3 regions of the Pseudomonas sp. LBUM1659 genome follow, and region 3 is predicted to be linked to each of the others. Evidence: predicted binding sites of a transcription regulator. Region 3 holds the regulator's gene; each other region holds the start of a gene.

What was found. The regulator FliA, encoded in region 3, starts transcription of late flagellar genes. The targets are predictions, from matches to a motif close to CTAAAGTTTNNNNNNNNNNNGCCGNTAA.
Region 1: ACA048_RS04980 (methyl-accepting chemotaxis protein) is a predicted target of FliA. The motif match lies at 790-817, and genes of this name have one in related genera.
Region 2: motA (flagellar motor stator protein MotA) is a predicted target of FliA. The motif match lies at 1,074-1,101, and genes of this name have one in related genera.

What each region holds. Positions count from the first base shown of each region.
Region 1 is NZ_CP166797.1:1,131,968-1,134,236, forward strand. It holds partial or broken gene ACA048_RS04975 (cache domain-containing sensor histidine kinase) at 1-716, shown strand, start outside; gene ACA048_RS04980 (methyl-accepting chemotaxis protein) at 846-1,574, shown strand; gene ACA048_RS04985 (acetolactate synthase large subunit) at 1,661-2,269, shown strand, end outside.
Region 2 is NZ_CP166797.1:582,786-585,054, forward strand. It holds gene ACA048_RS02615 (HDOD domain-containing protein) at 1-1,003, opposite strand, end outside; gene motA (flagellar motor stator protein MotA) at 1,170-2,021, shown strand; gene motB (flagellar motor protein MotB) at 2,184-2,269, shown strand, end outside.
Region 3 is NZ_CP166797.1:4,641,495-4,643,763, forward strand. It holds gene ACA048_RS21005 (protein phosphatase CheZ) at 1-44, opposite strand, end outside; gene ACA048_RS21010 (chemotaxis response regulator CheY) at 64-435, opposite strand; gene fliA (RNA polymerase sigma factor FliA) at 603-1,343, opposite strand; gene fleN (flagellar synthesis regulator FleN) at 1,340-2,170, opposite strand.

The sequences.
Region 1 (2,269 bases), 3.0 Mb from region 3:
GTTATGTGTTCTGGCCCGGCGATCCGAAGATGGCCAACTACGATCCTCGCCAACGACCCTGGTTCAAACTTGCACAGGAAAATCCTGGGAAGACGATGCGTACCGACGCTTACTACTGGGCGGGCGATGATGCTGTGCTTGTAAGCACAGTTCGTACGATGGCAAACCGTCTCGGACAGCAGGGTGGTGTCGTCAATATAGATGTCTCGCTCAAGCAACTCACTGAAATCGTGAAACAAATCAAACTTGGCGAAAGTGGCTATTTGATGTTGCTTGAGCGCAATGGTGTTGTTTTGGTGGACCCACAGAGTCCCGAACACAATTTCAAAAAGCTGAGCGACCTTGGTGGGGGATATCAGCAGCTAGCAGCAGCGGGTAAAGGGCTGATAGAGGTTGAGCTCGGCGGCGAGCGGTACATGGCGAACGTCTGGCCGTCCGAAAAACTTGGCTGGAGCTTTGTAGGGCTGGTCAAGCGTGACGAGGTCATGGCTTCGACTACTCGCTTAACATGGCTTGTCGGCGTCATTGCCGGCGTAATGGCAATGGTGTTTGCGCTGGCTGGCTATATTTTTTCCAGGATGATTGTTCGTCCCATTTTAGACGTGACCAAAGGTCTTGAAGACATCGCCCAAGGTGAAGGTGACTTGACTCGCAGTCTAGGAATACGCGGTAACGATGAAACGTCCCAGTTATCCGGTTGGTTCAATCAATTTCTGGGGGCGATCCGCAATTTAATTCACCGCATCAGTCAAGCGGCTGAAGGTATTTTGGCCAACTCAAACAGCTCCACTAAAGTTTCCGGTGAAATGGCTGACGCCGCTGGCCGTCAGAGAGAGGCCATTGACATGGTATCAACCGCCTTCCATGAAATGGTGGCGACAGCTAATGAAGTGGCCCGCTCATGCAGCCAGGCAGCGGAGTCGGCCGACAATGGTCGACAACAAGCCCGCGAAGGACAGCAGGAGATTGACGCCGCAGTTAGTAGCGTTGATCAGTTGAGTCAAGGGATTGAGCATTCCGCACAGTCTATGCAGCAATTGGAGCGAGACAGCAATGATATTCAGTCCATCCTGAGTACCATCCGCTCCATTGCCGAACAAACCAATCTGCTTGCACTAAATGCGGCGATTGAGGCAGCTCGCGCGGGTGATCAGGGGCGTGGATTTGCTGTGGTGGCTGATGAGGTCAGGGCACTGGCCCGGCGAACTGCAGACTCCACAGAGGAAATTGATGGCCTGCTTGGTAATCTGGCGCGACGCACTAGCGATGTGGCCTCCCAAATGCTTGAAAGTTTGAAAGTGTCCCAGGAGTCGGTCAATCGAATTGGGCTTGCCCGGGGCAGGTTCGGCCAGATCCGCGAGTCGGTGGATGTGATCCGCGACATGAACATTCAGATAGCCACTGCAGCAGAGGAACAGCATCAGGTTGCCGAAGATATCAATCGGCACATCAGTCGTGTCCATGGGGACGCTCAATTGGTTGCTCAATTGGCCGGCGATGCTCGAAATGATTCGCAGGCCCTGGTCCAGTTGTCCCATGAGATGGACGCGCTAGTGCGTAGATTCAAGATATAACCCGCTGAGATTTATGTTCTGCGTGTTGTTCGCTGTTACTTCGTGTTAATGCGCGTTTGCGCAAATTAAAGTTAAAAGGTGACGTGATGGCCAAAGCCGCTGATGTTGTCGTGCAATGTCTGGAAAACGAAGGTGTTGAATACGTATTTGGAATTCCAGGTGAAGAAAATCTTGATTTGCTTGAGTCTCTGAGGCGATCCAAGCAAATAAAACTTGTTCTTACACGACATGAACAATCGGCCGGTTTCATGGCTGCCACTTATGGTCGGCTAACTGGAAAGACGGGAGTCAGCTTATCTACGCTTGGCCCGGGTGCCACTAACTTGGTTACGGCGGGGGCATATGCCTACCTCGGTGGCATGCCAATGTTGATGATCACTGGTCAGAAGCCAATCAAAAAATCCAAGCAAGGCCGTTTTCAGATTTTGGACATCGTGGGGATGATGGCCCCGCTAACGAAATACACCCATCAATTAGCGTCAGCAGACAACATCCCTTCTCGAATTCGTGAAGCCATTCGCTTGGCAGAGGAAGAAAAGCCAGGAGCAGTTCACCTCGAACTGCCGGAAGATGTGGCTGCGGAGCACACTGAAAGCACACCGATACCACCTAGCTTTACCCGCCGCCCGTTGGCTGAGTGCAAATCCATTCAAGCAGCCGTTGCGAAGCTGAAAGACGCGAACAGTCCTATTATC
Region 2 (2,269 bases), 2.4 Mb from region 3:
CGTGGATACGGTTCATGCCCCACGGCCAGAGCAGCGAAACAGCGGGGTGCCACAAATCCGGCAGGACATGCAGCCGGGCGCTGTTGGCGGCCTGTTGGTGCAATTGCTGCTGCACCTCGGCCATGGGCATTTGCAGATAAAGGCTGGTCAGGTATTGCCAGCGCGCGCTGTGAGGACTGTCCCACGCCTGTTGCGCCGACAGCGCCAGGCCGTTGGCCAGCAGCACGGTATTGGCCGGCTGATTGAGCCAGCGACGCAGGGTCGGATCGTCATCGAGGCGGTTTTGCTGGCGCAAGGGATGATCGCTGTCGCGGGCGATGCGCAAGACTTTGACCAGCTCGCGCTGCTCGGTCAGCAGCAGGCGATAACCCTGATTCACCCAAATCGGCAGGCGCCAGAGGCTTACCAGGGTTTGGCAAATATCCAGCAGGCGCGCACCGAACAACTGCTTTTCGACGTTGCGTGCCGACTCGCCTTTATGGATGACCCGCAGCTCCCACTCTTCAAGCAATTGCGGATAGGTCAGCGCCATGGGCCAGAGTGGCGAGAGAAACAGCAGGCTGCCCCAGTGAATGTCCTGCCACAGCCGCGCCAGGCGACTGGCAAAAAAACCATTGGCCTGTTGCGTCGCGTGCTGGCTGATCAACTGCAATTGGCGCAAGGCAATCGGGATCTGTGACACGGGCTCTACGGGCAGGCGGGCGAGCAGTTCTTCAGTGCGTTTCAAACCGAGGCGATTGATCGCCACTTCAAGGTTTTCCGCAGGCTCGGTCATGCTGCCATGGGTATGGCGATTGGCTTCACGAATGACGCTCAAGGCCAGGGCCGGGCTGTCTTGCATGAGCTCTGCGATATCGCGAAGCGAGCTGCGGTTATCGGCGATGGCCTTGCAGACACGGTCATGGCTGACTTGCGGAACCGGCAGGCGCACGCCATCGAGAAGTTTGATCCAGCCTGCAAGCGTGGTCGGTTTTTGAGTTGGAATGTTCGTTTGGTTAGCCATGGTTGGACGCAATCATCGTCTGCCTTACCTATGCCCGGAGTAGGCTAAATTAGCTTTTCGCTTGAACGGGCTATAGTCTGGCGCAGTTTTGCCGATAAGGAGAAGAAGAGATTTTTCAACTTCCGAATATGACCTTGAACCCGACTCAGTAAGTGTTTTCCTACCTATGGCTAAAATTCTCGGCATCATCGTCGTATTCGCAAGCGTGCTTGGCGGATACGTGCTCTCCCACGGCAAGATTGCCGCCCTTATTCAGCCTTTCGAGGTGATGATTATCGGCGGTGCGGCCCTGGGCGCATTCCTGCAGGCCAACCCTGGCCATATGGTCAAGCACGTTCTGAAGAAAGCCTTGGGGATGTTCAGTTCGCGTTTCAACCACACCTTTTACCTTGAAGTGCTGGGGCTGATTTACGAGATCCTCAACAAAAGCCGCCGCGAAGGCATGATGGCCATCGAAGGCGACATCGAGGATGCCGCGGCGAGCCCGATCTTCGCCAAGTACCCGGCGGTGCTCAAAGATGAACGCATGACCGCGTACATCTGCGATTACCTGCGCATCATGTCCTCCGGCAACATGGCACCCCATGAGCTCGAAGGCCTGTTCGACATGGAACTGACCAGCCTCAAGGAAGATCTGGATCACCCTTCCCACGCGGTGAACGGCATCGCTGACGCCATGCCGGGTTTCGGTATCGTCGCGGCGGTACTGGGTATCGTGGTGACCATGGCCTCCCTGGGTGATAGCGATCAGAAAATGATTGGCGTGCACGTCGGTGCGGCGCTGGTAGGTACCTTCTTCGGTATTCTCGCCGCGTACGGATTCTTTGGCCCGCTGGCCCATGCCCTGGCCCACGATGCCAAGGAAGAGCTGAACGTCTACGAAGCCATCAAGGCTTCGCTGGTGGCGTCGGCGTCCGGTATGCCGCCATCGTTGGCCGTGGAATTCGGTCGCAAGGTTCTGTACCCGGCGCACCGTCCTAGCTTCGCTGAGCTGGAACAAGCGGTTCGCGGTCGATAGTGCTCTGTTTTGCAAATACGTTCCTTTTTTGGCGAGTGACTGTTGTTGCCAGACAAGGCGCCGCGACGAGTCATAGCTCGCTATGGCGAGGAGCGGCAACGCCGTATGGCGACAACAGGCACCGTCAAAAAGGAACAGTATTTGTGAGACAGAGCACTCTGTATGGAAAATAACCAGCCGATCATCATCAAGCGCGTCAAGAAATACGCGGGCGGGCATCACGGGGGTTCCTGGAAAATCGCTTTCGC
Region 3 (2,269 bases):
AGGGTCGATTCGAAATCGCCCTGGGATGATTCTTTATGCTCCATAGCTCCCCCGTGGCGCAGTTCAACCGATGCGTTCGAAAATCTTCTCGATTTTGTCTTTCAACGCCTGGGCCGTGAAGGGTTTGACCACATAGCCGTTTACACCGGCCTGGGCCGCTTCGATGATCTGCTCGCGCTTGGCTTCAGCGGTCACCATCAACACCGGCAGGTGCTTGAGTTTTTCATCGGCACGCACATGGCGCAGCAGATCGATACCGGTCATGCCAGGCATGTTCCAGTCCGTTACCAGAAAGTCGATGCTTCCGCTGTTGAGAACCGGAATGGCAGTAGTGCCATCGTCGGCCTCAACCGTGTTGGTGAACCCAAGGTCACGCAACAGGTTTTTTATGATCCGCCGCATCGTTGAGAAGTCATCAACGATGAGGATTTTCATGTTCTTGTCCAATTCGACCTCCAAGCAGACTTAAACGCGCCCAGCACCTGGACGCGCCATTTCAATCAATCCGGCAATGCATTCGATGACTGTCTGGAGCACAACAGATCGCGACCGGTGCCGTTCAAAACCACACCAGCCTCGTTCGCAGTGTCCCCACACTGCCTTCAGCGCGCTCGCCACTCCCCCAAACGCCCCCGCAAACGGGCCGCGCACTGGCTGTGTAACTGGCTGACCCGCGATTCGCTGACCCCCAGGACCTCACCGATTTCCTTGAGATTCAACTCTTCGTCGTAGTACAGCGCCAACACCAGTCGCTCACGCTCCGGCAAATTGGCAATCGCGTCCGCCAGCGCTGCCTGGAAGCGTTCATCTTCCAGATCGCGTGACGGCTCGAGATGAGCACTCGCGCCATCCTCGTGCAGCCCTTCGTGTTCGCCGTCCTGCAACAGATCGTCGAAACTGAATAAGCGGCTGCCCAGGGTGTCGTTCAAAATCCCGTAATAATCGTCGAGACTCAATTGGAGTTCGGCCGCAACCTCGTGATCTTTAGCGTCACGGCCGGTTTTAGCTTCAATAGAGCGAATTGCGTCACTGACCATGCGGGTATTTCGGTGGACCGAACGTGGTGCCCAGTCCCCCTTGCGCACTTCATCGAGCATGGCGCCGCGGATTCGTATGCCCGCGTACGTCTCGAAACTCGCGCCTTTGCTGGCGTCGTATTTGGTCGACACTTCAAGCAGGCCGATCATCCCGGCCTGGATCAGGTCTTCAACCTGGACACTGGCTGGCAGACGGGCCAGCAAGTGGTAAGCAATGCGTTTGACCAGTGGCGCGTAACGCTCGATCAGCTCGTACTGCGCGTCACGTGCCGACATCTTGTAGAGGTTATAGCCACTGGCTGTCATAGGACGGGTCCCGCGGTCTGCTGCACGAGCCGCTCGACAAAAAACTCCAGGTGCCCACGCGGGTTGGCAGGCAATGGCCAGGTATCGACTTTCTGCGCGATGGCCTTGAACGCCAGGGCGCACTTGGAACGCGGGAAGGCTTCATAAACGGCGCGTTGCTTCTGCACGGCCTTTCGCACGCTTTCGTCGTAAGGCACCGCGCCGACGTACTGCAGGGCGACGTCGAGGAAGCGATCGGTGACCTTGGTCAACTTGGCGAACAGGTTGCGACCTTCTTGCGGGCTCTGGGCCATGTTGGCCAGGACGCGGAAGCGGTTCATGCCGTAATCGCGGTTAAGCAGTTTGATCAGCGCGTAGGCGTCGGTAATCGAAGTCGGTTCGTCGCAGACCACCAGCAAGACTTCTTGCGCTGCACGAACGAAACTGACTACCGAGTCACCTATACCCGCGGCGGTGTCGATCACCAGGACGTCGAGGTTGTCGCCGATGTCGCTGAAGGCCTGGATCAGGCCGGCGTGTTGAGCCGGACTCAGGTGAACCATGCTCTGTGTGCCGGAGGCCGCCGGAACGATTCGAATACCGCCTGGGCCCTGCAACAGAACGTCGCGCAGCTCACAGCGGCCTTCGATCACGTCAGCCAGGGTCCGTTTGGGTGTCAGTCCCAGCAGGACGTCGACATTCGCCAGGCCCAGGTCAGCGTCCAACAACATGACGCGACGGCCGAGCTCGGCCAGGGCCAGTGACAAATTCACTGACACGTTAGTCTTGCCGACGCCACCTTTGCCGCCGGTCACCGCGATCACCTGTACGGGATGCATGCTGCCCATGTTATTTCTTTACCTTGTCTTGCATAGACGGAGGCCACATTACTGGCTGCGCGTTCGCTAAAGGAACAATGCATGGCAGGCCATCGATGTAGGTACAAA